DNA from 3 places in the Shewanella rhizosphaerae genome. Region 2 is predicted to be linked to each of the others. Evidence: predicted binding sites of a transcription regulator. Region 2 holds the regulator's gene; each other region holds the start of a gene.
The links. Region 2 encodes FliA, which starts transcription of late flagellar genes. Its sites were predicted from a motif close to CTAAAGNTNNNNNNNNNNNNGCCGATA; they were not measured.
Positions count from the first base shown of each region.

Region 1: a site for FliA is predicted at 6,112-6,138, ahead of pomA (flagellar motor protein PomA). Genes of this name have one in related genera too.
Region 3: a site for FliA is predicted at 3,471-3,497, ahead of K0I63_RS05895 (cytoplasmic protein). Genes of this name have one in related genera too.

Region 1 is NZ_CP080420.1:3,270,284-3,280,501, forward strand. It holds gene K0I63_RS14280 (DUF423 domain-containing protein) at 1-7, opposite strand, end outside; gene K0I63_RS14285 (alpha/beta family hydrolase) at 1-722, opposite strand, end outside; gene K0I63_RS14290 (transcriptional regulator GcvA) at 782-1,693, opposite strand; gene K0I63_RS14295 (hypothetical protein) at 1,876-2,106, shown strand; gene thiI (tRNA uracil 4-sulfurtransferase ThiI) at 2,432-3,889, opposite strand; gene K0I63_RS14305 (flagellar motor protein MotB) at 4,156-5,100, opposite strand; gene pomA (flagellar motor protein PomA) at 5,105-5,872, opposite strand; gene xseB (exodeoxyribonuclease VII small subunit) at 6,268-6,507, shown strand; gene ispA ((2E,6E)-farnesyl diphosphate synthase) at 6,508-7,389, shown strand; gene dxs (1-deoxy-D-xylulose-5-phosphate synthase) at 7,412-9,280, shown strand; gene grpE (nucleotide exchange factor GrpE) at 9,366-9,983, opposite strand; gene nadK (NAD(+) kinase) at 10,084-10,218, shown strand, end outside.
Region 2 is NZ_CP080420.1:1,551,225-1,561,442, reverse strand. It holds gene K0I63_RS06985 (DUF2802 domain-containing protein) at 12-416, opposite strand; gene K0I63_RS06980 (chemotaxis protein CheW) at 551-1,045, opposite strand; gene K0I63_RS06975 (chemotaxis protein CheW) at 1,053-2,054, opposite strand; gene K0I63_RS06970 (ParA family protein) at 2,038-2,829, opposite strand; gene K0I63_RS06965 (membrane anchored protein in chemotaxis locus) at 2,876-3,427, opposite strand; gene K0I63_RS06960 (protein-glutamate methylesterase/protein-glutamine glutaminase) at 3,492-4,601, opposite strand; gene K0I63_RS06955 (chemotaxis protein CheA) at 4,695-6,950, opposite strand; gene K0I63_RS06950 (protein phosphatase CheZ) at 6,966-7,703, opposite strand; gene cheY (chemotaxis response regulator CheY) at 7,717-8,100, opposite strand; gene K0I63_RS06940 (RNA polymerase sigma factor FliA) at 8,143-8,862, opposite strand; gene K0I63_RS06935 (MinD/ParA family protein) at 8,855-9,736, opposite strand; gene flhF (flagellar biosynthesis GTPase FlhF) at 9,741-10,218, opposite strand, start outside.
Region 3 is NZ_CP080420.1:1,309,152-1,319,369, reverse strand. It holds gene K0I63_RS05905 (efflux RND transporter permease subunit) at 1-2,085, opposite strand, end outside; gene K0I63_RS05900 (efflux RND transporter periplasmic adaptor subunit) at 2,098-3,255, opposite strand; gene K0I63_RS05895 (cytoplasmic protein) at 3,722-4,096, shown strand; gene K0I63_RS05890 (NAD(P)/FAD-dependent oxidoreductase) at 4,409-5,710, shown strand; gene K0I63_RS05885 (hypothetical protein) at 5,869-6,075, shown strand; gene K0I63_RS05880 (acyl-CoA thioesterase) at 6,236-6,604, opposite strand; gene K0I63_RS05875 (alkaline phosphatase family protein) at 6,888-8,384, shown strand; gene K0I63_RS05870 (alkaline phosphatase family protein) at 8,399-10,036, shown strand; gene K0I63_RS05865 (hypothetical protein) at 10,137-10,218, shown strand, end outside.

The sequences.
Region 1 (10,218 bases), 1.7 Mb from region 2:
TACGCATCTAACCCCCTAATAAATTGAATACTGTGTGAGACTGCCAAATCCAGATTAGCGCTTTGGGTCGTGCCTGACGACTTTCTTGGTAAAAAACTATGATCGCCATCGGTTAACCACTGGAGTTTGGCCTTAAAAGGTGCAAGCCAAGGCTCTACCTGCCCTTTGGCGCCAAATTTATCGCGCTCCCCCTGTATCACCAAGAGCGGCGCCTGACACTCGGCGACGGGCTCGAGTCTTGGCTCGCCCCCTTTAGGCGGCACGAAGGGATAACCCAAGCAGATAACCCCATCGACCGCTTGCTCGCCAGCGAGTATCGCCGCCATGCGTCCACCCATGGACTTGCCCATCACCACCAGGCGCTTAGGCTTATAGACCTCACGCACCGTCTCTATCAGCAGGCTAAAATCTTTAATCAGCTTAGGCGCCCTATCCGGCGGCCTGCGCTTACCATCTATGGCGTTGCTGCGCATGTAGGGAAAGTTAAAACGCAGCACGGCTATTGCTTGTTTTCCATCATGCTCACCACTATTTCTAGAGCCTAGCCGTTCGGCCATCTGCGTCATGAATTCGTGTTCCATGTTGGCCCCAGCCCCATGGGCCAGCACCACTAAGGTGTCGCAGGCCAGCGCATTGTCGTCCAGCGGGCCCGAGAACAGGCACTGACTCGCGGGCAACTCGGCCGCCTCGAGCCGTTCATTCAAGCTTTGCGTAAAACTCATCTCGCCTCTTTATGTTTGGCTCCCCCCCATAAAGGGCGTAGCCAGGTAATTCAATCGGGTTAGCCCGGCAGTAGCTCGCTGCGAGACTCCTCTTCGAACATGTCCAGCATCCACTTTCTGAAGGCGACTATCTTACCTATCTCGGCGTGGTTTTGCTGACACACCAGATAATAGGCGTTCTTACTCACCAACACCTCGGGGAAGGGGCACACCAAACGCCCGGCCTTGATGTCGGGACGGGCCAGTACGCTGTAACCCAGGGCGACCCCCTGACCGTGAGCGGCGGCCTGCAATACCAAGGAGGAGTGACTGAAGATAGGACCCTGGTTCACATTAATGTCATTAATTCCACATTGTCTAAACCAAGCCTGCCAATCATGACGGCTAGAATCATGCAACAGGGTGTGATGTTTCAGGTCACTCGGCTGGGATAACGGCTTGGGGCCGCTGAGTAACATGGGCGAACAGACAGGGATCAACACCTCGTTTCTCAGCTTATCGGCACGCAGCCCTGGCCAGTTGCCCATGCCGTAATAGATGGCCACATCCACGTCGTCGGTCAGGCTGCTGGTCTCATCGTCCACAGCCTTGATCCGCACGTCGATGTCGGGATTATTCTCGCTGAAATTCGCCAATCGGGGCACCAGCCACTGGATGGCGAAACTTGGCGAAGTGCTTACCGTGAGCGAGCCTATGGCGCTTCGAGCCAGCAATCTGTCGGTGGCATCGGCCAGTTGCACAAAGATATCTTTTATGTCGAGAAAGTAGCCCTGCCCCTCTTCGGTCAGCAGCAAAGATCGGTTCTTACGACGAAAGAGCTTTAGCCCTAAATATTCTTCTAATGCCTTAATCTGATGACTTACTGCGGCCTGTGTCACAAAAAGTTCTTCCGCGGCGCGCGTAAAGCTTAAGTGACGGGCTGCAGCCTCGAAAGCCTTCACCGCATTCAATGGAGGTAAACGTCTCGACATAGTGATCCTTGTCTCACATTTTAATTAGTTTTTCTAATCCGTATTGTTACATTTTATCGTTTGTAAAGGGAAGGGGTTTTGGTTAAATTTTGCGCCAACGAAATGATTGAAGTTAGACAGCCTCTACGACGTATTTGGGGAGTGTCTGACACCCCAAGATATGCCGCCCGGAGGCGACCACTATGATTAACTTTAAAACTATATTTGCCATCGCACTGCTCTCAGCCTCAACCGCTGCCACTGCCGATGAAATCGTTATCGATACCACAGACCTGCACGCCGCCATCAGCGCACAACTGGCCGAAGGCCTAGAGCAGATGCAGCAAGATCTGAATGAAGACCTCAACGCCATTCTGGTTGCTCAGAAAGACGAGCAGGCGGACACCAGCGTCAGCGCCCAGCGCGCCGAGTAATCACCAGCCGGCAGTTAACGATAGCCAGCTGTTAACATTAGCCAGCTGCAAACACTAAGCAACAAGCCGCGTCTTATGATGCGGCTTTTTTATGTCCGCCAGCTTTAAGCCAACCAACTTAAGCAACCCCATCTCTGGCAGTAAAGGCGAGAGTGACTCGCCAGATACGTTACGTCAGAAGCTAAACAGATCCAAGGTTTTATAGATCTAAGCGTGGAAGCTCTCCATAGAAACATCCCATAAAAAAGGCCGCCCTCTGGCAGCCTTTCTCTCGAATGCTTGGCTCTCTAATGCATGGTTTTCTATAAAAGGCCGCTTAAAGCGCTTAAGCGGGACGATAGACCTTCACATTGTGATAGCCCTGCTCTTGCAGATAAAGCGCCTGTAGCTTGCTCATGACGCCTCTGTCGCAGTAGAGCAGATAGGTCTTCTCTTTATCGAGATCGGCAAACTGGGTCGCCAACTTGAAGAAAGGAATACACTTCACCTCGATGCCGTTAAGGCTAAGCGGGCTCTGCTCCTCCTCTTCTGGCGAGCGGATATCAACCACAACCTCACCACCGGATACCGCATCGACGGTTTCAGTCTCGGTGATCTTGGTATCCATGCTGACGGCGATATCGCGAATATCGATCACCTCAGCGGCTTCCACCACGCGGTCGATCAAGTCTTCGGAGAACTTCTCCTCCTCGGCGAGGATCTTACCCATCACAGCCTTCACTGTCGGCTTCTGTGAGATCACGCCGCAATATTCAGGGATCGACTTGGCAAAGTCTTCGGTGCCGATCTCGCGGCTCATGTTGATGATGTCTTGCTTATCCATCACGATCAGCGGACGCAGAATCAGCATATCTGTGCTGCGGTCGATCACATTCAGGTTAGTCAGAGTCTGGCTGGACACCTGCCCCATCGCCTCCCCCGTCACCAGCGCCTGAATGCCCATTTTCTCGGCGATACGGCTGGCGGCGCGCATCATCATGCGCTTGAGGATAACGCCCATCTGGCCGTTATCTATCTTCTCCAGGATCTCCTGCACCACAGGATCGAATGGCACAGAGATAAATTTCACCTTGTGAGACTCGCCATACTTCTGCCACAGATGATAGGCCACCTGCTTCACACCTATCTCGTGTTGGTCGCCGCCTAGGTTAAAGAAGCAGTAATGGGTACGAGAGCCGCGCTTGATAAACTGGAAGCTGGAGACGCCAGAGTCGAAACCTCCCGAGATCAGCGACAGCACATCTTCCTGAGTCGCCATAGGGAAACCGCCCAAGCCGTCGATGCGTTTCTCCACCAGATAGAGATGTTCGTTGTCTATCTCAAGGTTCACCGTCATGTCGGGGTTCTTCAACCTGACACCGGCCGCCTCGGTAAACTGGTTGAGTCCACCGCCCACGTAGCGCTCTACCTCGATAGAGTTGAACTCATGCTTACCGCTACGCTTTACCCGCACACAGAAAGTCTTACCGGCCAATTCCTCTTTGTAGAGTGCCAGCGTCTGCTGGTAGATATCGTCCACCGACTCGAAGGTGCTCTCACGCACCTGCAGCACATGGGCGATACCCGGAATACAGGCGAGACGCTCGGCATAACGCTCAATCATCTCTGGCTTGTCTTCTGGCACCCTGACCATGATCTTATCCCACTGGCGCTGTACTCTGGCCTCTTCATCGACCTTACGCAGCACGTTTCGGATATTGGTTTCAAGCATCTTGGTAAAACGCATTCTTACCGGTTTGCTTTTCATCATGATTTCAGGAAAGAGTTTTACGATAAATTTCATGGGCGTTCCGCGGGAATAATTTTAAACAGCAATCTTGCCATTATACCAAGCCCGGTGCACAAATGCCCATAAATCAGCGACTCGGCAGGGATTTTCTGCCCACATCCCCTTAATGTGCACAATATTTATTCAGAGATGGATTAATCCAGCCCTGAGCAGCCCTGAGAGAGTGGCTGAGGATAGGCTGGTAGAAATGAAAAGCGTCCACCGGTGTGGACGCCTTACTTGAGGGGGTTGCCTTGAGCTAGGACCTAGAGAGAAACAGGCTACTGCTCGACTTGAATCTCGTCTGACTCTTTCGGCTTGCCCTGCTCGATGGCAATTTCGACCCTGCGATTACGGGCGCGGTTGGCTGCCGAATCGTTTGGCACCAACGGCGCGGTGCTGGCCATGCCCACCACCTTCATCCGCTGCTGGTCGAAGCCCGGCACACGCACCAGCTCATGGGCCACAGCCACAGCGCGCTTACTGGAGAGATCCCAGTTGGAGCTGTAGAGTTCGTTGCTGATATTCATATCATCCGTGTGACCGGAGACGGTAATGATCCCCGGCACATCCTTGAGCAGCTCGCCCACTCGGCGGATCACCGGTTTAAACCTAGGCTGTAGGAAGCCAGAGCCCGATGAGAAGGCGCCCTTCTCTCGAATCCGAATGATGATCTGCTGCCCCAAGGACTCAATCTCGATCGCCCCATCGACGATCTCCTTGTTGAGCTCCTGGGCCATCTTCTTCACCTGATCGTTGATCTGATCCTGTGACGCGGCGTCTTGTTTCTCCTGCTTGGCTTGGGCCTCGGCATCCGCCTCTTCCTGAGCGGTGGATGACGCTTCGCCGCCGCGCTGCTCACCGCGCTGCTGCTGCACGCCACCGGCGCTATCGTCTTCACCTGCCTGCACCTCGATGGTGGGCTCGGTCATCTCATTGGTTTGCTGATTAATGATCTCGATGGGAGTGGGTTCTGGCTTACCGGGGCGAAACTCCAGCGCGATCACCGAGGTGCCCTTAGGAATATCTTTGACTTCAACCTTGTTCTGCACACCGAAGGCATACTTCATCGACCCGGCGATCTGCTTGAACTTCATCACATCCATCTCGGAGAAGGCGAGCAGCAGGACGAAGAAACACATCAATAGCGACATGAGGTCGGCAAAGGTTGCCAACCACATGGGCGCCCCGGCGGGCGGACAATCGCATTTGACCTTCTTAGCCATCTGGCTATTCCCCGTCCGTCGTGTCTATATTCCGCTGTTTCTCCGAGAGATAGTTCTTCAAGAAGCCCTCGATAACCCTAGGGTTTTGACCGTCTTGAATGGCGAGTACCGCATCCATGATCAGGTTACGGTTGAGCATCTCCTCGCCCATGCGCAGTGAGAGCTTATCGGCGATCGGCAAGGCGATCATGTTGGCAATTACAGCGCCATAGAGTGTAGTCAACAAGGCCACCGCCATGGCGGGGCCGATAGACTTAGGGTCATCCATGTTAGACAGCATGGCAACCAGACCGATAAGGGTACCTATCATCCCCATGGCAGGCGCCACATCACCCAGCGCCTTGAAGATGCTGATCCCCGTTTTATGGCGCTCCTCGGTAAGGGCGATATCCTTCTCCAAGGCTTCGCGCACCACCTCGCCGTCATGGCCATCCACCAGCATGTCGACCGCCTTCTGCATGAAGCTGTTGCTGATCTCCGCCTCTTCCAGGGCCAGAAAGCCCCCCTTACGGGCGGCATCGGCCATGGTGACCGACTGCTCGATCAACTCGTCCGGCTTATCTATCTTGAACATAAAGGCTTTTGCGGCGATCTTGACCGCACCGAGGAACTGTTTGAGGTTAAACTTCATCATCACCACAAACAGAGAGCCTATCATTACGATAAGCACAGAGGGCACGTCAACAAAGATGGCAATACCACCACTGCTGACCATAGCTCCGATAATAAAACCAAATGCACCAATCAGGCCTATCAGGGTCGCTAAATCCACAACTCTTCCTCATTTACAGTATCGGCCGTTGCTAATACCTTGATCTCGGGATCAAGCTCTCAGTCAACACCATAATCATCTCGAGACAGGTCTCTACTCTACTCACTCTTGCAATGAAAGGCATCTCCCAGGACCTGGACGACGACACAAAAGTCGTCAATTAGACGGGAATTCGCCTAACCGCAGACGGGAGTTTACGATATAATATCTGACAAAATTGAGTATTGTTCTAATTCAATTATCGGACAGCTTACACGCAAGTTTAGCTACAAATTCAATTTTTTATAAAAAAACCTCCTTAAAGCGTGCTATTGCACAAATATACGACAGCGCAATTTGACCCCTAGGGTCGACTGAGATACTTTGTCTGTCGCTAAATTCTTGGGAAAATCACCGTGGCCAAAAAACCTGAAAACCTGACCTTCGAAGAGTCACTCACAGAATTAGAAAACATCGTCACCAGCCTTGAGCAGGGCGATGTCTCTCTGGATGACGCCCTCAAACAATTTGAGCGCGGCATCAATCTGGTCAGAAACAGCCAAGGCAAACTCGAACAGGCCCAACAGAAAGTCTCTATCTTGACCCAGGAACACGATCAACCCAGCTTGCAACCCTATCTGCCAGAGGGCGAATAATTGCTAAATGAAGCGATAACGCGATACCAGCAGCGCGTCGACGGCCAGCTGCGCCATTTTATCAATGCACAAGACGATACCGAGCCACAACTCAAGGCCGCCATGGAACACGGCGCCCTGATTGGCGGCAAACGTATCCGCCCCTTTCTGGTCTACGCCGTGGGCGAGATGCTGGGTGTTCCACTGGAAAGGCTAGATGCCTGCGCCGCCGCCATCGAATGTATTCATGCCTACTCGCTGATCCACGACGATCTCCCGGCCATGGATGACGACGCCCTGCGCCGTGGCCAGCCGACAGTGCATATCGCCTTTAATGAGGCCACCGCCATTCTGGCTGGCGATGCGCTGCAAACCTTGGCCTTCGAGATCATCAGCCAGGAAGGCAGCGAGCTGAGCGCCAACCAACAACTGGCCATGGTACGCGCCCTCGCCAAGGCATCTGGCTACAGCGGCATGTGTGGTGGTCAGGCGATGGATCTTAACGCCACCGACAGACAGATAGATCTCGAGACCCTAAAGCGGTTACACAGATTAAAAACCGGCGCCTTGATTCGCTGTGCAGTAGAATTACCTATCATTGCTGCCAAGGTCACAGATGAGCAAGCGAGCCATCTGATAACATTTGCCAACGCCATCGGCCTCGCCTTCCAGGTACAAGACGACGTGCTGGACATCATCGCCAGTACAGAAGAGCTGGGTAAGCCCCAGGGCTCGGACTGCGAATCGAACAAGAGTACCTATCCGAAACTACTCGGTTTATCCGGGGCCCAAGCGACTGCGAAAAGTTTGATCGAAGACGCCCTATCAGCGCTGGCTAAATTACCATACAATAGCCAGTTAATTGCCGAATTCGCCCGTTTCATCATAGAGCGAAGAGTATAATAAAGAGCCAAAGAATCTCGCTATGAGTTTGGATATTACGAAATACCCTGTGCTGGCACAGGCCGACACCCCAGATGAATTAAGACAGCTTCCCCAGGGTGTGCTACCAAAACTTGCTGACGAACTCAGAAGTTATCTCCTACAGTCGGTAGGCATCTCCAGTGGCCACTTCGCTTCTGGCCTGGGCACTGTCGAGCTGACGGTAGCCCTGCACTATGTCTACAACACCCCGTTCGATCGCCTGATCTGGGACGTGGGCCACCAGGCCTATCCCCATAAGATCCTCACGGGTCGTCGAGACAAGATGCCTACGATACGCCAGAAAGGCGGCATTCACCCCTTCCCTTGGCGGGAAGAGAGCGAATATGACACCTTCAGCGTGGGTCACTCAGGCACCTCTATCAGTGCGGCGCTGGCCATGGCCGTTGCCGCCGAGAAGGAACAGGCTGGCCGTAAGGTTGTGGCCGTCATCGGCGACGGTGCCATGACGGGCGGCATGGTGTTTGAAGCCATGAACCACGCCGGCGATCTACACAACGACATGCTGGTCGTACTCAACGACAACGAGATGTCGATCTCCGAGAACGTCGGCGCGCTGAACAACCACCTGGCGCAGCTGATGTCGGGCCGTCTCTACACCACCATTCGCGAGAACAGCAAGAAGGTGCTCAAAGGCATGCCCGTCATCAAGGAGATGGCCAAGCGCACCGAGGAGCATCTCAAGGGCATGGTCGTTCCCGGCACCATGTTTGAGGAGCTGGGCTTTAACTATATCGGCCCTATCGATGGCCATGATGTCGACGCCCTGGTCGAGACTCTGCGCAACATGCGTAACCTCTCCGGCCCACAGATTCTGCACATCATGACCAAGAAGGGACGCGGCTACGAGCCGGCGGAGAAAGACCCCATCGGCTGGCACGCCGTGCCTAAGTTCGATCCATCTACCTTTGCCAAGCCAGCTGCGAAACCGGCTAACCCCACCTTTTCTCAGGTGTTTGGTCGCTGGTTGTGCGACATGGCTCAGAAGGATGACAAGGTACTGGGGATCACCCCGGCCATGCGTGAAGGCTCAGGCATGGTGGAGTTCTCCCAGCGCTTCCCGAATCAGTATTTCGATGCGGCCATCGCCGAGCAGCATGCGGTAACGCTCGCCGCAGGTTTCGCCTGTGAGGGCTACAAGCCTGTGCTGGCGATCTACTCTACCTTCCTGCAACGCGGTTATGATCAGCTGATCCACGACGTGGCGCTGCAGAAATTGCCGGTGATTTTCGCCATCGACCGCGGCGGCATCGTCGGCCCAGACGGCCCGACCCACCAGGGCGCCTTCGATCTCAGCTATATGCGTGCCATTCCTAACATGGTGATCATGGCGCCGTCGGATGAGAACGAATGTCGCCAGATGCTCTACACAGGCTACTGTTACAATGAGGGACCGACGGCGATCCGTTACCCACGTGGCAGCGCCACCGGCGAGCCTCAGGTCGAGACCATGACCGCCTATGAGATTGGCAAGGGCCTGATCAAGCGCGAAGGCAAGAAGATCGCCATCCTCAACTTCGGTACCACGCTGGCATCGGCGAGTCAGGCGGCCGAGGCGCTCGATGCCACCCTGGCAGACATGCGCTTCGTTAAGCCGCTGGATGTGGAGCTGGTGAAACAGCTGGCCGCCAGCCATGATCTGCTGGTAACAGTGGAAGAGAACGCCATCATGGGCGGTGCAGGCTCGGGCGTACTCGAACTGCTACAACAGCTTAAGCTGCCTATGCCTGTACTCAATATCGGACTGCCCGATGAGTTTATTAAGCATGGCGAGTGCGGCGAGATCCTGGCCGAGCTACAGCTGGATGGCCCGGGCATCGAAGCACAGATCCGCGCCTATCTGGCGAAATAAAATCCATTTTATGCGAACAAAAAAGGCCTCATATTGAGGCCTTTTTTATTTCTTTCTTTTACTGACTTAAATCAGCCTAAGCCAATTAAGCCTGAGTATCGACGCTGCCGCCGCCCTGAGACACCATCACCATGGCAGGACGCAACAGACGCTCGTTTAGCATATAACCTTTCTGCATCACCATCATCACGGTATTGGCCGGAAACTCCTCGCTAGGCTGCATACCGATCGCCTGGTGATGATCCGGATTAAAGGCTTCACCTTGTGGATCGACCTGGGTCAGTCCAAACTTGGCCACGGCGCTGGTGAAGGTCTTCAGGGTCAATTCAACCCCTTCGTAGATAGCCTTGGTGGCCTCATCTTCACTGCTTGTGCCTTGCAGCGCGCGCTCCATGTTATCAATAACAGGTAGCAGCTCGTTGGCAAACTTCTCCAGGGCAAACTTATGGGCCTTCTCGACGTCGATCGCCGCACGGCGACGCACGTTCTCTACCTCGGCGGCGGCGCGGATCACAGAATCTTTCTGCTCTTCCACCTTAGCTTCGGCAGCGGCCAGGGCCTGCTCCAGCTCTTCAACTCGGAAATTAGCTTGGGTAAGCTCGTCCATCAAACTGGCTGCATCTTCAACCACCTCGGTTTCAACGGCTACAGCTTCGGTTTCTTCAATCTGTGGTTCTTGGGCTTTGTTTGACTCTTTGCTCATTGTTACTCCAGCTAAAAATGCTTTGTTTCTGCATGCTCTGGGCATATTATGGGGATCAAATTTGAGGTTTCAAGCCCTAAGGCATGGATCAAACAGAAATATGAGCAAAGCGTTTCACTCAATCGGCTTAATCGGCAAACCCCATCACTCAGGGACCCATAAGACCCTCAAACGTCTGCATCATTGGCTGACCATGCAGTCCTACGATGTTTATGTCGAAGAGCGGGTGGCCGCC
Region 2 (10,218 bases):
ATAAAGGCGCGCTATCGCCCCTTACCATGAAGGCGCAGTAATAGCTCGGCCTCGGCCTTAGGCAGCTCACACTCCTTAACCAGCTCATCGATATCGGCGCCGAGTTCGACCATCTTCATCGCTCGGGTATAGAGCCTTGCCTGAGGTTCATCCGCCACCGTCTCATCTATGCGCGCCTCCTGCTTGGTCACCCGTTTTTCCAGCTCAAGCATGCGGCGACCAACGCCTATGGTGCCCGATCTCAGCTCCTGTAGCTCCTGCTTAACTGCCTCGCGCTGCCTGTCGTTCTCTTTAACCAGCAGCGTCAGGGCGTCAATCTTGGCTCTGAGCTTATTGGTTTGTTTCTGCTGATACAGCACCAGTGCGAGACAGGCAACCACATACAGTAATGCCGCGATTAAGATCTCATCGCCTATCATAAATGCCTACTCCATTTACTTTCATTTCTACGCTCGACCTTTTACAACACGAAAAAAGCCATCGAACGAGGCGACGGCTTTTTATCGTCAATGGCTATATCGTCAATGCACTATCGTCGACGGCTAGGCCCTTAAAGCTGAGCCAACTCCATCCACTCTTCATCAGAGAGTAACTTATCGAGATCCACCAGAATGAGTAATTCGTTATCACGATTGCTCACGCCTTGAATGAACTTGGCGCTCTCTTCTGTGCCCACATTCGGCGCGTTATCTATCTCTGAGCCACGCAGATAGACCACTTCGGCGACACTGTCGACAAGAATACCTATCACCTGCTTCTCTGCTTCGATGATCACGATACGGGTAGAGTCATCCACCTCGGCAGAAGGCAAACCAAAACGAGAGCGGGTATCGATAACGGTAACCACGTTACCGCGCAGGTTAATGATCCCCAGCACATAATGAGGTGCCCCAGGTACAGGTGCTATCTCTGTGTAACGCAGCACCTCTTGCACCTGCATCACATTGATACCATAGGTTTCATTGTCTAAACGGAAGGTTACCCATTGCAACACTTCATCATCTTTACCTGCGGCAACTGCCGCGACGTTTTTTGCATCTGCCATATCAACCTCAGCCAATAGAGTCCTGACTACCTAAACCCAAATTTAATAATTCAATCAGTGCCTGCACATGTAAAATGCCGCACATCTGTTCTTTTACGACGCCAGCCAGCCAAGGGCGCTTACCCGCTTTGGTACGCCAATTAACTTCTGACTTTAAAATTCTGACGGAATTCACCAAAGACTCACAGGCCAGTCCCCAATTACTGTCCTCTAAGAGTACAATATATTGGTAATCAACGGATTGCGCCAGTTTATCATCATATTTTTCCGGCATCACCCAGGCACCCGAATCGACAATATTGAGTTGCGAATCCCTGTGGGTCTGAACCCCAAGATACCAGGCCGGTCGCCCCATAATATGATTGATCCGCTCCACCTTAACAATTCCGCCAAGGCTCACCAAGGGTACGGCCAACGTGAGCCCCGCCACCTTGAAAAACAGCACCTGAAACTCTTCGTCGAGCTGCTCGACTAGCGCCTCTGTCACCCCTGGTGGTGTCGCGCCGGTTTGCGTCTGCGGCGCCGCGGCCAAATCGACCTTGTCGCTAACGATTTCCTCTTGCTTAATACTAGCCGAAGTTTCTAATTTTTCTTCGATTTTTTGCTTAACTTGCGACTCAGATTTCGTTTGAACCGATACAGCTTGCGTCATCGTTTCGACGCTAGCAGGTTTGGTATCGAGCGTTTTGAGCTCCACCTTGCTTGCTATTTGAGTTTCTGTATTAGTTTCTGTCTGAGCATCTAACTCACTCACCGGCGCCAACAATTGCTCGAGCGCGAGCTTATTGAGCGGTGTCGGCGTAGCCTGAGTGACTACCGGGCGTGGTTTAGACTGTTCGCTAAGAGGCTGACGTTTTACTGCAGGTGAAGGGCCACTCATTTGACCATTTTGTGCTATCGCCTGCTCGCCCTTTACTTCAGGCTTGTCGGCCGTGACGCTCTCTTCACCGGGCTCGGAGAGCAGCAAGGAAAAATAATTAAAGACCGCTTCGTCAACCGAGTTTGACATGCGCAAACTCCTTGATCAGCAGGTGGTCGAGCAATCTCTCATAGGCCTTCACGCCGCGAGAGTGGCTGGCGTAGTGCGAGGCTGGCAGGTGCGCCAGGCTGGCATCACGAAACTTGGTATCCACAGGGATGACATCTGGCCAAAGCACATCGCCGTACTCTTCTCCCAGCTGCTGTAGGGCGGCAGGCGAGGCCTTAGTGCGTCTGTCGTACATGGTCGGAACGATTGTATAGCTGTAAGTGGTGCTCTTAGAGCGCCCCATGAGCGTCATGGTCTTGACCATGCGATCTAGCCCCTTGATCGCCAGGAACTCAGTCTGCACCGGGATAATGATGTGCTCGCTGGCCGCGAGGGCGTTGACCATCAACACACCTAATACTGGCGGGCAATCGATGAGGGCGACGTCATACTGGTCGGCAACTAAGGCAAGCAAGCGTTTAAGGATCAACCCCATCCCTTCCTGATGACCGAGCGAGCGATCCAGCGTTGCCAGCGCCATGGTGGCCGGCAAGAGATCTATCCCCTCCACCTTTGTGGGAACTATATGGGCAAGCACCTGATCTCTATTCAGGTTTTTGTGTTTTAGAAACAGATCATAGAGCGAGGCGGGCACCTCTTCGGAATCTATGCCCAGGTAATAGCCCAAAGACGCATGAGGGTCTGTGTCTATCATCAAGACTCGTTTGCCCCGCTTTGCCATGGCGCCAGCCAGGCTCGCCACTGTGGTCGTCTTACCCACGCCCCCTTTTTGATTTGCTATGGTCCAGATCTTCAAGTAAAACCCCTTAAATCGCCGCGCGTATCGCCATCAGGTTATCGTTTTAATTATCTTCGCGAGTCGTGACTCGAATGCCGCCATGGGGCAGGCTTATTACTTTAACACCATCTTTATCTTCTGACAGCTTAACCGGCTGCGATGGCGTTTTACCATCCTGTGTCGCCTTATCTGTGGCGCTGGCCACCTTTTGCTCGCTCTGATGCTCGCTCAGATGTGCACCCTGGCTTGATTCTTCAGCATCCGCCGCAGGCAACAAGGGCGTTAACCTGGTCTGCTCCTGCTGTTCATTTCGATTAACTGTCTGTTCATCGAGACTATCGGTTCGTTCACTAAGCCTGTCTGTAAGGCTAACTGCCTCTTGCCTTGCAATCGCCTCTGGCACCTCGGGACCAATCTCGACTCTCACCTGGCTGCCAGGCTCAGCCTGCTTGATGATAGACTGAGTAAACTCTGGATTATTCTCCATCCAATCGGCCAAGGCCTTTGCCTGCTCGTCAGGCACCATCAGCAGCACCTGACTCTTCTCAAGCTGGACAATTTTCTCCTCGAGCAAACCATTCTTATGCCTCAGGTCGAGATAGAGTGATCCGGTCACCAGGCAGCAAACTAACAATAGAAAAAACAGCAACAGCACAGTGGTGCTGAGGCCTTGTCGCTGCCTAGCCACGTCCGCTCTCGCGAATGATGGCCTCTGCCATATCATCGAGCGCTATCGACTGACTGGAGATCCCGGCGGCGGTCACCGCCTGTGGCATGCCATAAACGACGCAGCTGGCCTCATCTTGAGCCCAGATGGTCGCGCCGACATTCTTAAGCATCCTGGCCCCTTCGCGGCCATCGGCCCCCATGCCTGTCAATATCACGGCCAGAGTCTCACCGCCGCTCAGCTTTGAGGCCGAGGCAAAGGTAATGTCGACACAGGGCTTATAATTCATGTCGGCACTGCCCGCCACTATCTTGATGCGTCCATAGCTGCCGCCACGCTCTAACATCATCTGCATGCCACCGGGCGCCAAATAGGCGCACCCTGCCCTGAGCTGATCGCCATTTTGCGCCTCCTTCACCTCGATGGCACACAGGCCATTTAAGCGCGCGGCGAAGGCGGGCGTAAAGGCCGCCGGCATATGCTGGATAAGCAGAATAGGATGAGGATAGTTCGCTGGAAGCTTGGTTAATATCCGCTGCAGCGCAACAGGCCCACCGGTTGAGGTGCCGATCAGTAAAAGCTTATATCTCTTACCGCTGGCGCGGGGAACAGGCGCGCTCGGACGCGGTGCAGGACGCGGCGCCATCTCTCGTGCCGGCGCTGTCGAAGCAGTTGTTGTCGCAGGCCTTGGCGGCACACTTCTTGGCAATATGGGGCGGAACACGCGGCGGCGACCGAGTGCCTTGATGCGCTGCTGCAACAGAGCGATCGCCTCATCCTTGTTGGTGGCAATATCTTCAAATCGTTTAGGAAGAAAATCTAACGCACCCGCTTCCAGGGCGTCCAGGGTTGCCTTGGCGCCGTCGTGGGTAAGGGATGAGAACATCAAGATCGGGGTCGGACACTTCGCCATGATCTCACGCACGGCGCTGATGCCGTCCATCACTGGCATCTCGATATCCATGGTGATCACTTGTGGCTTTAATTGCTCAGCAAGCTTAACCGCCTCGGCACCATTAGACGCCGTTCCTATGACCTCTAACTCCGCATCCTTGGTGACAATCTCACTGACTCGGCGACGAAAAAAGCTTGAATCATCGACAACTAATACTTTTATGGCCATTCAAATTCCTATCTACAACAGGATCCCTGCCGAAACAAAGCGTGACGCCTCTAGGCATCACGCTGATCCTCTAGCTCGCTGTGCCGCTAGCTGTTATTTCTTGTTCTTGGCGTAATGTTTCAATAAGCCGGGTACATCTAATATCAATGCAATGCCACCGTCTGAGGTAATGGTCGCGCCAGCCATGCCAGGGGTACCGTGTAGTAGAGTCCCCAGAGGCTTAATCACTACCTCTTCCTGACCGATCAAGGAGTCAACCACGAAGCCTATCTGCATGGTACCCAGCTGGACTATCACCACGTGACCGTGCTGCTTGTCGCCATGCTTAAAGCTTACCGCCTTACGACTCAGCCAATGCTCGAGATAGAAGAGCGGCACCGCCTTTTCCCTCACTATGACGGTCAGCTGGCCATCGACAACATTGGTCTTGGTCAGATCCAGATGGAAGATCTCGCTAACGCTCGACAGCGGTAGGGCAAATACCTGCTGAGCCACTTCCACCATCAGAGTCGGCATAATCGCCAGGGTGAGCGGCACCTTGATCTCCAGGCAAGTTCCCTTACCTTTCAAGGAATCGATATGCACGGTACCGTTTAGCTGAGTGATGCGCGTCTTCACCACATCCATGCCGACGCCGCGGCCTGAGATGTCTGAGATCTCCACCTTGGTAGAGAAGCCCGGGGCGAAGATGAGGTTATAAGCCTCTTCGTCAGACATGCGCGCCGCCGCGTCTTCATCGAGCACGCCGCGCTTGATGGCGATCTGCTTAAGCTTCTCTGGGTCCATCCCCGCACCATCATCTTCAATCTTGAGCAGGATATGGTCACCTTCCTGACTGGCAGAAAGGGTAATAGTCCCGGTACGCGACTTACCATTGGCTTCACGCTCGTCAGGCATCTCGATACCATGGTCAACCGAGTTACGCACCAAGTGAACCAAAGGATCCGCAAGGGCTTCCACCAGGTTCTTATCCAGATCCGTATCTTCACCTATCATGCGAAGATCGATCTCTTTATTCAGGCTGCGCGCCAGATCCCGCACCACGCGAGGGAAACGGCCGAAGACCTTCTTGATCGGTTGCATGCGCGTCTTCATCACCGCGCCCTGCAGATCGGCGGTCACCAGATCCAGGTTCGCCAGCGCCTTAGACATATCCTCATCATCGCGGGAAATCCCTAGGCTAAGCAAGCGGTTACGCACCAATACCAGCTCACCGACCATGTTCATGATCTGATCCAGGCGCGCCGTATCGACGCGCACTGTAGTTTCCGCCTGAGGCATATTGGTCGCCGGCGCCTTGGCCGCGGCTTTCTCTTTCACCACAGGTTTAGGAGCTGGCGCCTCAACGGGCTGAGCCTTCACGCTCTGAGCCTTAACATTACTCGGCGCAGGTGTGGCCACCTTATTCGGCGCAGGGGCTGCTGGCGCCTTAGCGGCAGAAGCTACTGGTTTGCTTGTCTCACTGCCAGGGCCAGCACCGGCGCCATGCAGCTCATCGAGCAGCTTTTCAAATTCATCGTCGGTGATCTCATCGGCATCCACCGGCGGCGAGGTAGGCTCTGGCACCTTGGCAATAGGAGCCGAAGGGGCCTGAAATTTACCCGAGCCATGCAGTTCATCGAGCAGCGACTCGAACTCATCGTCTGTGATGTCGTCGCTATCGCTCGCCTGAATCGGCGCCGCACCGACAGGCGCCGTACTTGATGGGCCCTTACCGCTGCCATGAAGGGCATCGAGCAGGGCTTCGAATTCAGATTCATCGATCTCATCTATGTCGCCTTCACCGGCGATAGAGGTCACGGACGCATCGTTTACCGGCTCGTCGAACAGTTCGACACCGTCATCGAGCGGCATATCAAACAGCTCGATACCGTCATCTGCTGGTGTTTCGACAGCCGGTTCAACCGGCGTTTCAGCAACGGCTTCGGCTGACGCCCCGCCCTGCTCAGATGGCAATAAGCCACCAGAGCTCAATAATTTAAGGTTAGCTAACAGGCCTTCATCGGCAGGGCTTTGCTCGACACCCGCCTGGGTCTCGGCAAACATAGAGTTGATGGTGTCGACGGCCTGGAGGATGATATCCATTAGCTCGGCAGAGACACTACGTTTACCTGTACGCAACAGGTCGAAGGTGTTTTCCGCTTCGTGACAAACATCCACCATGGGGGTCAGGCTCAGGAAGCCGGCGCCGCCTTTAACGGTATGGAATCCACGGAAGATGGCATTGAGTAGTTCGGTGTCGTCGGGGTTATTCTCTAACGCCACCAGCTGTTCAGAGAGAAGCTCAAGGATCTCGCCCGCTTCAATCAAAAAGTCCTGCAGTATCTCTTCATCAACATCAAAGGACATTCATATGACTCCTACTTAGAAACCTAGACTCGACAGCAAGTCATCGACTTCATCTTGCCCTGTCACGACATCATCACGCTGATCAGCGTTCATAATAGGACCTTCAGCTTCGACGCACTTCTCTGATGCACGGGGTTTATCCGTGGGGGGCTGCTCGCCAAATACGGTCAACATAGAGACCAGGTTACTCTCAACCTCTCGCACCAGCTCGATCACCCGGCGGATCATCTGTCCGGTCAGATCTTGGAAGTCCTGGGCCAGCAATATGTTGTTGAGTAACTCTTTTAAACGATTGGAATCGGATTCGCTGCGCTCGATAAACTGCTGAACATCATGGCAAAGCGCCTTAAATTCGTGCAGCTGAATATCGCGACGCATCAGGCGATCCCAGGAAGGCTTAACGGCCTGTACGTTCATGGTAAGGGCATCTGCAAGGGGCAGAGACTCTTCGACGGCGTCCATGGTTTTATTAGCGGCCTGCTCCGTCATGTCGATGACATAATTGAGGCGCTCTTTAGCATCGGGAATTTCGCTATTAGCCAGCTCCACGAGGCGACCGTCCACCTGAAAGTCCACTATGGCACTGTGAAGCTGACGGGTTAGGCGACCCACCTCGTCAAACAGCTCTTTCTGAATCGGGCTGGCGATATCGCGAATTAGCTCATCGGCCATCTCTTGTTGACCCGCCTCTAGCAGATCAACGAGTTGCTTGGCCTGTGCTAGATTGATCAGCCCTGAAGTTTCTGCCTGCATAGCTCAACCTTGATTAACCGAGTCGTTCGAAAATTTTGTCTAACTTCTCTTTCAATGTCGCCGCAGTAAAAGGTTTCACCACATAGCCATTCACACCGGCCTGCGCCGCTGCAATGATCTGTTCCCTTTTTGCTTCCGCAGTCACCATCAACACAGGAATGTGCTTCAGGTTGTCATCAGCACGGATAGCCTTTAACAGGTCGATCCCCTGCATGCCAGGCATATTCCAATCGGTCACGACAAAGTCAAAATCGCCTTTTTGCAACATAGGCAAGGCTGTCGAACCGTCATCTGCTTCCTGAGTGTTATTAAAACCCAAGTCTCTCAACAAGTTCTTGATGATGCGTCTCATTGTTGAGAAGTCGTCAACAACGAGAATCTTCATATTCTTGTCCAAGGTTTCCTCCGCGGAGCTGTTTTTATATTGCTCATGTAATCGTTATATTTTGGTCCAATGCTTGAGTTTAGCTTTGAGTCTGAGCATCGCCTGGCTGTGTATCTGGCTTACCCGGGATTCGCTGACATCAAGTACGGCACCGATCTCTTTTAAATTTAATGCTTCGTCATAATATAACGACAAAACTAATCCATCTCTTTCTGGCAGTAATTTAATCGCCTCGACGAGGGCCTCGTGGAACTGTGTCTCTGCCAGTGACTCAAATGCGTCGTCCTGATGATCGTCTTCCTGTCTTACTACATCGACCGATACACCAAGATCTTCAATTCCAACTACTTTCCCGACGGAAACATCATTAAGAATATGATGGTACTCATCGAGCGTCATATCAAGTCGATCCGCAATTTCATTGTCTTTTGCGTCACGTCCAAGTTCTTGTTCTAGCTCATCAATCACCTGGGCGATGCGTCGCTGATTACGGTGAACCGACCTGGGTACCCAGTCTCCTCGCCTAATCTCGTCGAGCATTGAACCGCGAATTCGGATACCGGCGAAGGTTTCAAACTTGGCGCCCTTGCTGCCATCAAACTTGGCCGAGGCTTCAAGCAGGCCCATCATACCTGCTTGTAACAGATCATCCAATTGCACCGAGGCGGGTAGACGAGCGAGTAAATGGTGAGCAATCCTTTTTACCAACGGTGCATACTGTTCGACAATAGAAGCTTTGTTATCTAAACAAGTATACGCAGCGGCTTTACTCACTCGTACGATCCTCTTGATATTCGGGACGTTGAACCAATCGCTCTACAAAGAACTCCAGGTGTCCGCCCGGTTGTTGTGGCACTGGCCAGCTAATAATCTTATTCGCCAGACCGTGATAAGCAATTGACGCCGGCGACTTAGGAAATGCCTCGACGATCAACTTTTGTTTACGAACTGATTTGCGAAGGTTTTCATCGAAGGGGATAGTCGCAACCAGCTCCAGGGCCACGTCGAGAAAACGGTCGGTTACCTTGCTAAGTTTAGCAAACAACTCCATCCCTTCTCGCAAACTTCTGACCATGTTCGCCACAATCTTAAATCTGAATACACCGTGCTCACGGCTAAGAATCTTAATCAAAGCATAGGCATCGGTAATAGAGGTCGGCTCGTCGCACACCACAACCAACACATCTTGAGAGGCGCGAGAGAAGCTGAGCACCATGTCTGAGATTCCTGCCGCGGTATCGACCACCAGGATATCAAACTGGGTCTTCATCTCGCTGAAGGCACGGATCAGGCCCGCATGCTGCGCCGGTGTCAGCTCGACCATAGCCTGGGTTCCTGAGGTGGCTGGAATAATGCCAATCCCCTTTGGACCGCGTACGATAATATCGTCAAGGTCAGCGTCGCCAGATAATACGTGGGAGAGATTGCGCTCGGCTCTCAGGCCCAACATGACATCGACGTTGGCTAGCCCCAAGTCGGCATCGAGCACAAGCACACGCTTGCCCTTCTCGGCCAGGGAGACGGCGGTATTGATCGATACGCTGGTTTTACCTACGCCACCCTTACCACCGGTTACGGCAATTACTTTTACTTTTTCATTATATGGTTGATTCATCATACGTAAACCGCTTGCTTGATCCCGACTCATTATATTACTCAAATGCGTAGGCCTGTTCATATGACCTTTCGTTATTCTGTATTGGTTGCACTTTCTTTTCGAGTACCGACAGGGCCTTGTTGGCTAAGGCTAAGGTGTCGGCTACTTGCATATCTTCTGGCACTCTTTGTCCATCGGTGACATAACTCAAAGGTAATCCACTTTGAATCAACACACTCAACGCCGGTGCCAAGGCCACTGATTCATCTAATTTGGTCAAAATCGCGCCGGATAATGGAATCCGGGTAAACTGCGCGACGGCATCTTCAAGCACTCTTCTTTGACTTGTAGATGACAGTACCAGATAACTACGAATAGGTAATCTGCTATTTGCAGTTAAATTATCAAGTTGCTGGAACAATCTCACATCTCTCTGTCCCATGCCCGCCGTATCTATCAATACTAGCTTGCGATTGCGGAACTGATAAAGAATTTGTTCCAACTCATTGAGATCATGAGCTTGCTTGACCGGG
Region 3 (10,218 bases), 240 kb from region 2:
CACAGAGGCCAGCTCCTGGGGCGAACGCCCTTGGGTGTCCTGCAGCACAAACTCGAACCCGCCGACGCTCCCAACACCCGGGATAGGTGGCAGCGAGAAGGCCATCGCCTTCACCGACGGATTGGCGGCATACTTGGCCTGCAACTTGGCGACAATCGCCGCCTCCACCATATCGGGCGAATCACGCTCCTCCCAGCCCGACAGGGTCACGATCATCAGGCCGCCGTTAGAGGAGACTGAGCCGGTCAGGATACTGAAGCCACTGGCATGGATCACATTCTCCACCCCAGGCTCTTCCAGCGTCAGCTTGACCAGGTTACGCATCACCTCTTCGGTGCGGTTAAGCGAGGCACCATCGGGCAGCTGAATATCCACCATGAAGGCCTTCTTATCCTCCATGGGCACGAAACCCGATGGCAATACCTTGGCGATACCGCCGGTAACGCCGATCAGACAGGCATAGGCCACGCCCACCAACACCAGCTTACGCACCAGTGAGGAGACCAGCTTCATATAGCCGCCGGTAAAGCGCTCGAAGTAGGTGTTAAACAGGTAGTGGAAGCCATGGGTATGTTTCTTGGGTGGCTTCAACAGGGAAGCGCACAGGGCCGGACTCAGGGTCAGGGCGTTGACCGAGGAGATAAGCACTGAGATACAGATAGTCACAGAGAACTGGGCATACATCTGCCCTGTGATCCCCGGCATCACGGCCGTGGGGGCAAACACCGCCAGCAGCACCAGGGTGGTGGCGATAACGGGGCCCGTCACCTCCTTCATCGCCTTAGAGGTCGCCTCGGTGGGCGACAAGCCCTCATCCTCCATCAGGCGTGTGACGTTCTCCACCACCACAATGGCATCATCCACCACGATACCGATCGCCAAGATAAGCGCGAACAGGGAGACGGTATTGATGCTCATGCCGAAGGCCAGCAGGAAGGCGAAGGTACCTATCAAGGAGACGGGAATGGCAATCCCCGGCACTAGGGTCGAACGCGCATCCTGCAGGAAGATGTAGACCACAAACACCACAAGGGCGACCGAAATAAACAGGGTCTGCACCACCTCGGTGATCGAGGTCTCAACAAATTCTGTGGTGTCATAGAGCACCTTGTACTCGAGGTCGTCCGGGAAGCGGCTGGCGAGGGTATCCATCTCGGCCTTGATCGCCTTGGCGACTTCCAGGGCGTTGGCGTCCGGCGCCTGATAGATGGCGATGATGGCTGAGGGTTTGTTGTTCAGCTTACCCTGGGCATCATAGGTCTGAGAGCCCAGCTCGACCCGGGCGACATCTGAGACGATCACCTTAGAGCCATCGGGATTGGCGCGGATCATCACCCGGCCAAATTCCTCGGGGTCTTTCAGACGTCCCTTGGTCTGCAGGGTATATTGAAACTGCTGCTGAGGATCCACGGGCGCGGCGCCGATACGACCGGCGGCCACCTGAATATTCTGCTCTCTCAGGGCGGCGATCACATCACTGGCGGTCACGCCGAAGCTGGCCATCTGATTGGGATCCAGCCAGATACGAATGGCGTAATCCAGGGCGCCGATCACCTGCACCTTAGAGACACCATTCTGCCGCGCCAGGGCGTCTTTGACGTTAAGGCCAGCATAGTTGGTAATAAACAGGGAATCGAAGGTCTCGTTGGGGGAAACCAGGTTTACCACCATGAGGATATTGGGGCTCTGCTTCTCAACCTTCACACCCTGGCGTTTCACCTCCTCGGGTAGTCTGGGCATCGCCTGCTGCACCCGGTTTTGTACCTTCACCTGGGCCATGTCTGCGTCTGTGCCCACATCGAAGGTGACGTTGAGGGAGTAGCTGCCGTCGTTGGCGCTCTTGGACTGCATGTAGAGCATCCCCTCGACACCGTTAACCTCCGCCTCTATGGGCTGGGCTATGGTGTCTTTGACTATGTCGGCGCTGGCCCCGGAATAACTGGTGCTAACGCTCACCTGAGGCGGCGCAATTTCGGGAAACTCGGCCACCGACAAGATGGGGATGGAGATCGAGCCCACCAGGGTCAGCACGGTTGAGATCACGAAGGCAAATTTCGGCCTATGAATAAAAAACTCACTGATCATAATGACCCCCGATTAGGCATCGTTAGCTTCTTGGAAAGGCACCGCCTGCTGCTCGACGGCCTTCACCTCGATACCCGGACGGATCTTCTGCAGACCATCCACCACGATACGTTCACCCTCGTTGAGGCCACTGAGCACGCGCCAGTCGACGCCGAATCTGTCACCCAGTTCGACCACCCGCTTCTGCACCTTGTTGTCACCATCCAGCACCATGACGAAACGTCCCTGCTGATCTTCCTGCACCGCCGCCTGTGGAATTAAGATGGCCTGCTCGCTAATGGGGGACTCGATAACCAGAGTCACAAACAGCCCGGGCAGCATCAGCTTGCTCTCATTGTTGAAGGTGGCCCTGAGCTCCAGGGTGCCGGTGGCGGCATCGACCCTATTGCTGATAAAGTCGATATACCCTGTCTCGTCGAACATGGTGCCGTTGGGCAGGCGCAGGCGGATCACGATATCCGAGATCTTCACCTCATGTTTGGCGGCCTTGGAAAAGTTCTGTTTGGCGGAGATGATGGTCTTCTCGGCAACCTGGAAGTTAACCCACATGGGCTGCAACTGCACCAGGCTGGCCAGCTCAGACTGAGGCGTGATGATATCCCCCTGGCTCACCTTGGCGCCGCTGATACGGCCCGAGATAGGCGCGTAAACCTTGGTATAGCTGAGCTGCAACTCGGCGGCCTTCACCGCCGCTTCGGCCTGCACCACACCCGCTGCCGTGGTCAGCTTACGACTGGTAAGCTCATCCATGTCCTGGGCGCTGATCATGCCATCGGGTAGCAGGCGACGGCCACGCTCCCAGTTCATCACAGCAACATCGCGAGAGGCGATGGCCTGCTTGAGCACCGCCTGTTGCTGCGCCAGCTCGGCCTCGAAGGTGGAGGGGTCTATCTCAAACAGCAGCTCGCCGGCATCTATGTCTTCCCCCTCGACAAAGGTGCGCTTAAGGAGTTGTCCCTGGATCTGCGACTTGATCACCACATCTTCCGATGCCCGGGTGCGACCGACGATCTCCGTCTTGGCGCGGATCTCCTTAACCTGGGCGGTGTTAACTATCACGCTGGGCATAACGGCGGGCCCAGGGGCCGGCGCCTTGCCGCAAGCCGCGAGCAGCAGCGCCGCGCTAAACAGGGTGAGTCGAGCGAGAGGTGAAGCGTTTCTACCAAGCATTAGGGCCTCCAGAGCGCCAAGCGACAATTCATGGATAACTTTCATCAGACGGCAGACAGATGAGAATGACGGGCAGCGTCATTTACAACTGCTTATCATATTAGTAACAAGCTAATGCTTTCACCAGGAATAGCAAGGCCAATTAACTGACTCATTTGGCATTTTTTAAATTTTTCATCTTGGATTAGCAGCGCGGGTCAGTGGATTTTTCTGAGCGTGAGTTTGAACAAAATAGGCCGATTCGGGTTAAAAACGTCTATTAGCTGATGCTTTATTAAGCAGATGGCAAAATGGGCTTAAAAATGAGACACAGCACAAGGTTATGGCCAATCCTATCGTGCTACAACAGGTCAAGGGTCTTCTCCCATGGCCGGGTAAATCGGCAAATACAGGACGAATAGTTGTTGACCCTAAAGAAATGCAGTGCCTATGATGGCCCTTGTATCCATAATCAGGAAGGTAATTTATGACAGCCATTTCTCATGTCTATAACTATACAGTCAGATGCCCGCACATTAAGGATCCCGCTCACCCAACTACATGGCAAAACCATATTGAATTCAATCAGTCATGCGAAATCGGCCTGAATCGCATCACCAAGTGGCACGACAGATCCGGCCACCGTATCTTCGAACAAGATGGCTTTATCGTCAGAGAAGCCGATGGTGAGAGTGCCTACTTCTCGATGCAGAGCGACCGCCTGAAAAATGATGGCCATGTATTAGTGACCTTTAAGATCTTCATGGACGATGCCACCAAAGACAGCTCGGTACAGGAGATCATGGCGCATCTGATCAAAGACTATCACCAGAGATTATCTAAGCTCGACTCTGCCGCGTAGCCATCCCCCGGAGCCAGATCACACACTCGATCTGGCTCACATTTTTCTGCTCGCAAAACAATCTAGATCACATTTACACCGCACCAAAATGTGACCAACACTAGATAAAATCTCAAAAAGTAGAAACAACATCACTTGCAAAACAATAATTTATACACAAAACCGCTATTTTTACTCGCTTAATCACGCCAATTTAGGCTAATTGCCAAAATATCACCTCAAGCTTACACTTTTCTCGATTCGAGACAGTTTTGCTGGCAGAACAATGCCGGCCAATCATCAAGTTAAGCTGAATATAGGAGCAATAGCCTCATGGGTGCAGTGGCCAATATCGTCATCGTTGGCGGTGGTGCGGGTGGAATGGAGATAGCGACCAAGCTAGGTCGTAAACTGGGACGTAAGGGCAAGGCCAAGATCACCCTTATCGACTGCGCCGACAGCCATATCTGGAAACCCCTGCTGCACGAGGTCGCCACAGGGGCGCTGGATATCGGCATAGATGCCATCAGCTACCGAGGTCATGCCGCAGCTCACGGCTACCATTTTCAGCAGGGGGCGATGACAGATATCGACCGCGAACATAAGCAAGTGATCCTAGCCCCCATCTTAGATGATAAAGGTAATGAACTCCTGCCTGCCCGGCGCATAGATTACGACTATCTGGTGCTGGCCATCGGCAGTATCGCCAACGACTTCAACATCCCCGGCGTCAGGGAGCACTGCGTGTTTCTCGACAACACCCAACAGGCGATGCAGATCCGCACCATGCTGCTCAATAAATTTATGCGTTATGCCAGCCACCACCAGCTGGACGACAAGATCAAAATCGCCGTGGTCGGCGCCGGGGCGACTGGCGTCGAGATGTCCGCCGAGATGCATCATGCGGTCGAGCAGCTCAGCGGCTTCGGCTATAAGATAGACACCAGCCTGTTAGAGGTTACGCTGATCGAAGCCGACTCACGCATCCTGCCCAAGGTGGAGAAGCAGGAGATCTCCCAGGCGGTAACAAAGCAGCTTAATCAGATTGGCGTTCGAGTCATGACCAATACTCGTATCGACCGGGTGGATGAGAATGCGCTGCATACCTGCGACGGCCAGACCATCGCCAGCGACATGACCATCTGGTCCACCGGGGTCAAGGCGCCCGACTTCATGCGTGAAATAGGTGGCCTGGAGAGCAATCAGATCAATCAGGTGATGGTTAAGCCCAACATGCAGACCACCCGGGATCCCCACATCTTCGCCATCGGCGACTGCGCCGCCTGCCCACAGCCAGACGGCTCCTGGGTGCCGCCGAGAGGCCAGTCGGCACGGCAGATGGCGCTGATGACGGCCGACAACATCAGCCTGATGCTAGCCGGGCAGCCCCCCAGCAAGGAGTACCTCTATAAAGATCTCGGCTCCCTGGTAAACCTGTCCAAGTTCCATACCGTGGGCAACCTGATGTCCTTCATCGGCGGTGGCGTATTGGTGGAGGGCAAGATAGCCAGGTTCGTTTATACCTCGCTCTATCGGCGCCATCTAATTGAACTACATGGGATCTTTAAAGGTACCCTGCTGATGTTTGCCAAAGGGATCAGCCGCATCATCCACCCTCACCTCAAGCTGCACTAAGACGTTAACCAAGTAACAGTCGAGGCGCTAATCGAGTAACAGTCGAGGCGCTAATCGAGTGCCCAGCCCTAGCCATTATGAGCCTCCCTTTTGGGGAGGCTTTCGCTCGATGGGCTAACGGGTTAAAATGTGACAACTTTTGTCAACAAGAGATCATTATGAAAAAAATTATTAGCGCGGTTATGATCCTTGGCGCCCTTAGCGCCTGCGCCGACCTTAAGCATGCAGGTCGCTCAATAGGTAACACCACCAAAGAGGTGACCACAGATATCGGCCACGCCACCCGTGACACCACCAAGGCGATTGGTCATGCGTCCCGCGATGCGGTCAAATCGGTCAAAGAAGACCTGAGCAAAGAAAATTAAATCGGACCGGCCTAGTGGCCTTGTTCTGAAGATAAAGATAAAGAGGGCAAATCCGCCCTCTTTTTTATTGGCTAAATCTGGCGCCTGGCGCAGCTTTAGACTCTATTTAGCAGCTCTTAAGCAGCGGCTAAGCAGCTATTAGCCATCGACTAAGCAGCTATTAGGCAGCATTAGCCCGCATACCATGGGGCTTGGGCAGGCCGTTCTCATCCACGTTTACGAAGATCATCTTATCTATGGTCACCACCGGCAGGCGGGTCGCCTTGTTACGCACCTCGCAGCAGACGGTGATGGAACTCACCCCGGCACTGATGAGCGCTAAGCCGAACTCGATCACATCCCCCTGGCGCGCCGGGGTCATGAAGTTGATCTCTGAGATGATCTTGGTGACTATGCTCTGGCTATTCATCTGACAGGCCGCGAAGATGGCCGCCTCCTCATCTATCCAGCTTAATAACTGTCCGCCGAACAATGCATTAGCCGGATTTAAATGTTCGGGTTTAATAAAGCGTCGACTGTAATATTTCATTTGGGCTCTCCCTGATAGACTCAGACGAAAGCGTTACAAGAAACAGACCAAGAATTAAATGCACATAAAAACAATAACTTAAAGTTACACCTTCGACACTTATCTCACCGTTTTAGTGCCCTTTGCACCAAGTTAACTCAGGTATAAAAAGGGTTTCGACATCTTAGCTTCACATAACTGCAATCTTAATTCATCAATTCTGTCATCTGGATACCTGACAATCAGGCCGCTTTATCTCAAATAGCGAACAATTTACTTCAACCCAATACGGATGATGAAAGTGATGATGATAAAAAGATTAGCTGCGTTGATCTCTTGCAGCCTAGTAACCATGGCCGCCAACAGCGCCGTGTTACCCAGTGTTCAGACAGACAGCCATTGGTATAAGGAAAGTGCCCAACGGGTGTCAGACAAGGCCACACTAGAAACCAAAGCAAAGGCCAAAAACGTCATTCTATTTGTGGGCGATGGTATGGGGATCTCTACCCTGACCGCCGCGCGTATCTACCAAGGCCAACAGATGGCCGGTAACCAAGGCGGTGAAGAGAACTTCCTAAGCTTCGAGAAGTTCGACCATACCGCCCTGATCAAGACCTACAACACCAACCAACAGACTCCTGACAGCGCCGGCACCATGACAGCCATCGCCACGGGTGTTAAGTCTAAGGCGGGTGTTATCTCTGTTTCTGACCAGTCACTGCGTGGTAACTGTTTGTCATCTAAAGGCAACGAACTGGTCACCCTGGTTGACCTGGCCAACGCTAAGGGCCTGTCTACCGGCGTAGTTTCTACCGCCCGTATCACCCACGCCACGCCAGCGGCTACCTATGCCAACAGCCCTGAGCGCGACTGGGAATCTGACGCCAACCTGCCCGCCGAGGCTGTGGCTAACGAGTGTAAAGATATCGCCTACCAGATGGTCATGCGCGATAAAGACAATGCCCTGACAGTCGCCCTGGGGGGCGGTCGCCGCGCCTTCATCCCTAACACTGTTACCGACGGTGAAAACAAGAAGGGTCAGCGTAAGGATGGCATGGATCTGACCAAGGCTTGGGTTGAAAACTTCGATAACGCCGCCTATGTGTGGAACAGCGAAGAGTTCGACGCTATCGATGTTGCCACCACAGACCACCTGCTGGGCCTGTTCAACTCATCTCACATGGAATATGAAGCCGATCGCGCCGACGATGTAGGTGGCGAGCCTTCACTGACCGAAATGACTGAGAAGTCTATCGAGATGCTGAAGAAGAACGACAACGGCTACCTGCTGATCGTCGAGTCGGGTCGTATCGACCACGGTCACCACGCGGGCAACGCCAAGCGCGCCCTGGCTGACGCCGTCGAACTCTCTAACGCCGTTAAGGCCGCGGTAGAAAACACCAACCCAGATGAGACACTGATCCTGGTTACCGCCGACCACAGCCACGTGTTCACCATCGCAGGTTATCCAAAGCGTGGTAACCCTATCCTTGGTCTGGTACATGGCGTAGACGGCACTGTTTCAACCGCCCTAGATGGCAAGCCATACACCACCCTAGGTTACACCAATGGTCCTGGCGCCGTTGTGGGTAATCGTGACGACCTATCTTCTGTCGATACGCAAGACAAAGACTTTATGCAGCAATCACTCATCCCTATGGGTAGTGAGACGCACGCCGGTGAAGATATCAGTCTGCACGCCACAGGCCCAGGCTCAAACCTGGTACAGGGCGTGATGGAACAGAACGTCATTTTCCACATCATCAACCAAGCCCAAGCGCTTGGCGGTACTAAGTATTAATTGGGAGCAACAAAATGAATAAGAAACTACTAGTACTGTCTCTAGCAGCCATTCTCGGCCTAGCGGCTTGTGGTAGCGACGGTGATAACGGTAAAGATGGCACCGCGGGTACGCCAGGTACCGACGGTAGCAACGGCACTAACGGCAAAGACTGGACCGGCGTTAACCAATGGTATATCGATGGCCAAAACCGCGTCACTAAGGCGTCGGGTATGACCAACAACAATGAAGCTGGTGCCGCCAAGAACATCATTCTGTTTGTGGGCGACGGCATGGGTGTGTCAACCGTGACTGCGGCGCGCATCCTCGACGGTCAGCTAAAAGGTCAGACAGGTGAAGAGAACTCACTCTCTTTCGAGACCCTACCTCACCTCGGCCTGGCTAAGACCTATAACGTCGATGGCCAAACGCCAGACTCTGCCGGCACCATGACCGCAATGGTCACAGGTGTGAAGACAGACGTAGGCGTGATCTCTCAGGGTGAAGGCGTCGAGCGCGGTGTCTGTTCATCAACTACAGGCCAAGACCTGGTCACCTCACTGGAACTGGCCGCCATGGCGGGCATGTCTACCGGAGTGGTCTCTACCGCCCGTATCACTCACGCTACCCCTGCGGCGACCTATGCCCATGTGCCAGAGCGTGATTGGGAAGCAGATAGCAACCTGCCGGCCGAAGCCGTTACCAATGGCTGTAAAGACATTGCCGCCCAGATGCTGGACTTCAACGACGGCAAGGGGATCAACGTGGTCATGGGTGGTGGTCGACGCGCCTTCATCCCTAACACCACTGTCGATCCAGAAGGCAAGGCTGGTAAGCGTAAAGATGGTCGCGACCTGACCGCCGAGTGGATGGCGCAGTACCCTAACGCCGCCTATGTTACCGACCGTGACAGCTTCCTAGCCATGGACACAAGCACCACAGAGCACGCCCTGGGTCTGTTCAACTCGTCTCACATGGAATATGACTATGACAGAGTCGAAGATGGCGTAAACGGCGAGCCTTCACTGGCAGAGATGACGGCTAAGAGTATCGACATTCTGAGCAAGAACGACAAAGGCTTCGTGCTGATCGTCGAAGCCGGTCGTATCGACCACGCTCACCATGCCGGTAACGCGGCCCGTGCCCTGCACGACACCATCGCCTTGTCTGAGGCAGTACGTGTGGCCATGGAAAAGACCTCGGCTAATGACACCCTGTTGATGGTCACCGCCGACCACAGCCATGTGTTCACCATCGCAGGTTATCCAACCCGTGGTAACCCTATCCTGGGTCTGGTTAAGAGCAACGACGCAAACGGTCAGCCGTCTGTGACTAACTCTACCGATGCCAACGGCATGCCATACACCACTGTTGGCTATGCCAACGGTCTGGGCTTTGGCTCACTGGAAACTGGTGGCGACGAGCGTTACAACTACGCCGCAGAGCCTGGTCGTGTGGATCTGAACTACATCGACACCCAGAGTGCCGGTTTCCACCAGGAAGCCTTGGTACCGCTGGAAAGCGAAACCCATGCCGGTGAAGATGTGGCCATCTTCGCCCGTGGTCCAGGAGCAAGCCTGGTTGAGGGTACCGTAGAGCAGAATCACATCTTCCATGTGATGAACTATGCCGGTGACCTGGTCAAGAAGGCAGAAGCCGCCGCAGCGCAATAAGGCGCAGCGACCCGCAGCCTGACGCCCCTAGCAGCCCCTTAGTTTCGGGCAGGGTGCCAGGCTGCTTATTTGGTTAAAGAGAAACATCAGTAGGTCTATTATGTCTCGCTCAACATTCAAGTCAGTCTCACTCTTCTTAGGCGTCACCGGCAGCCTGCTAATGGGCAACCTGCTCCTTGGAA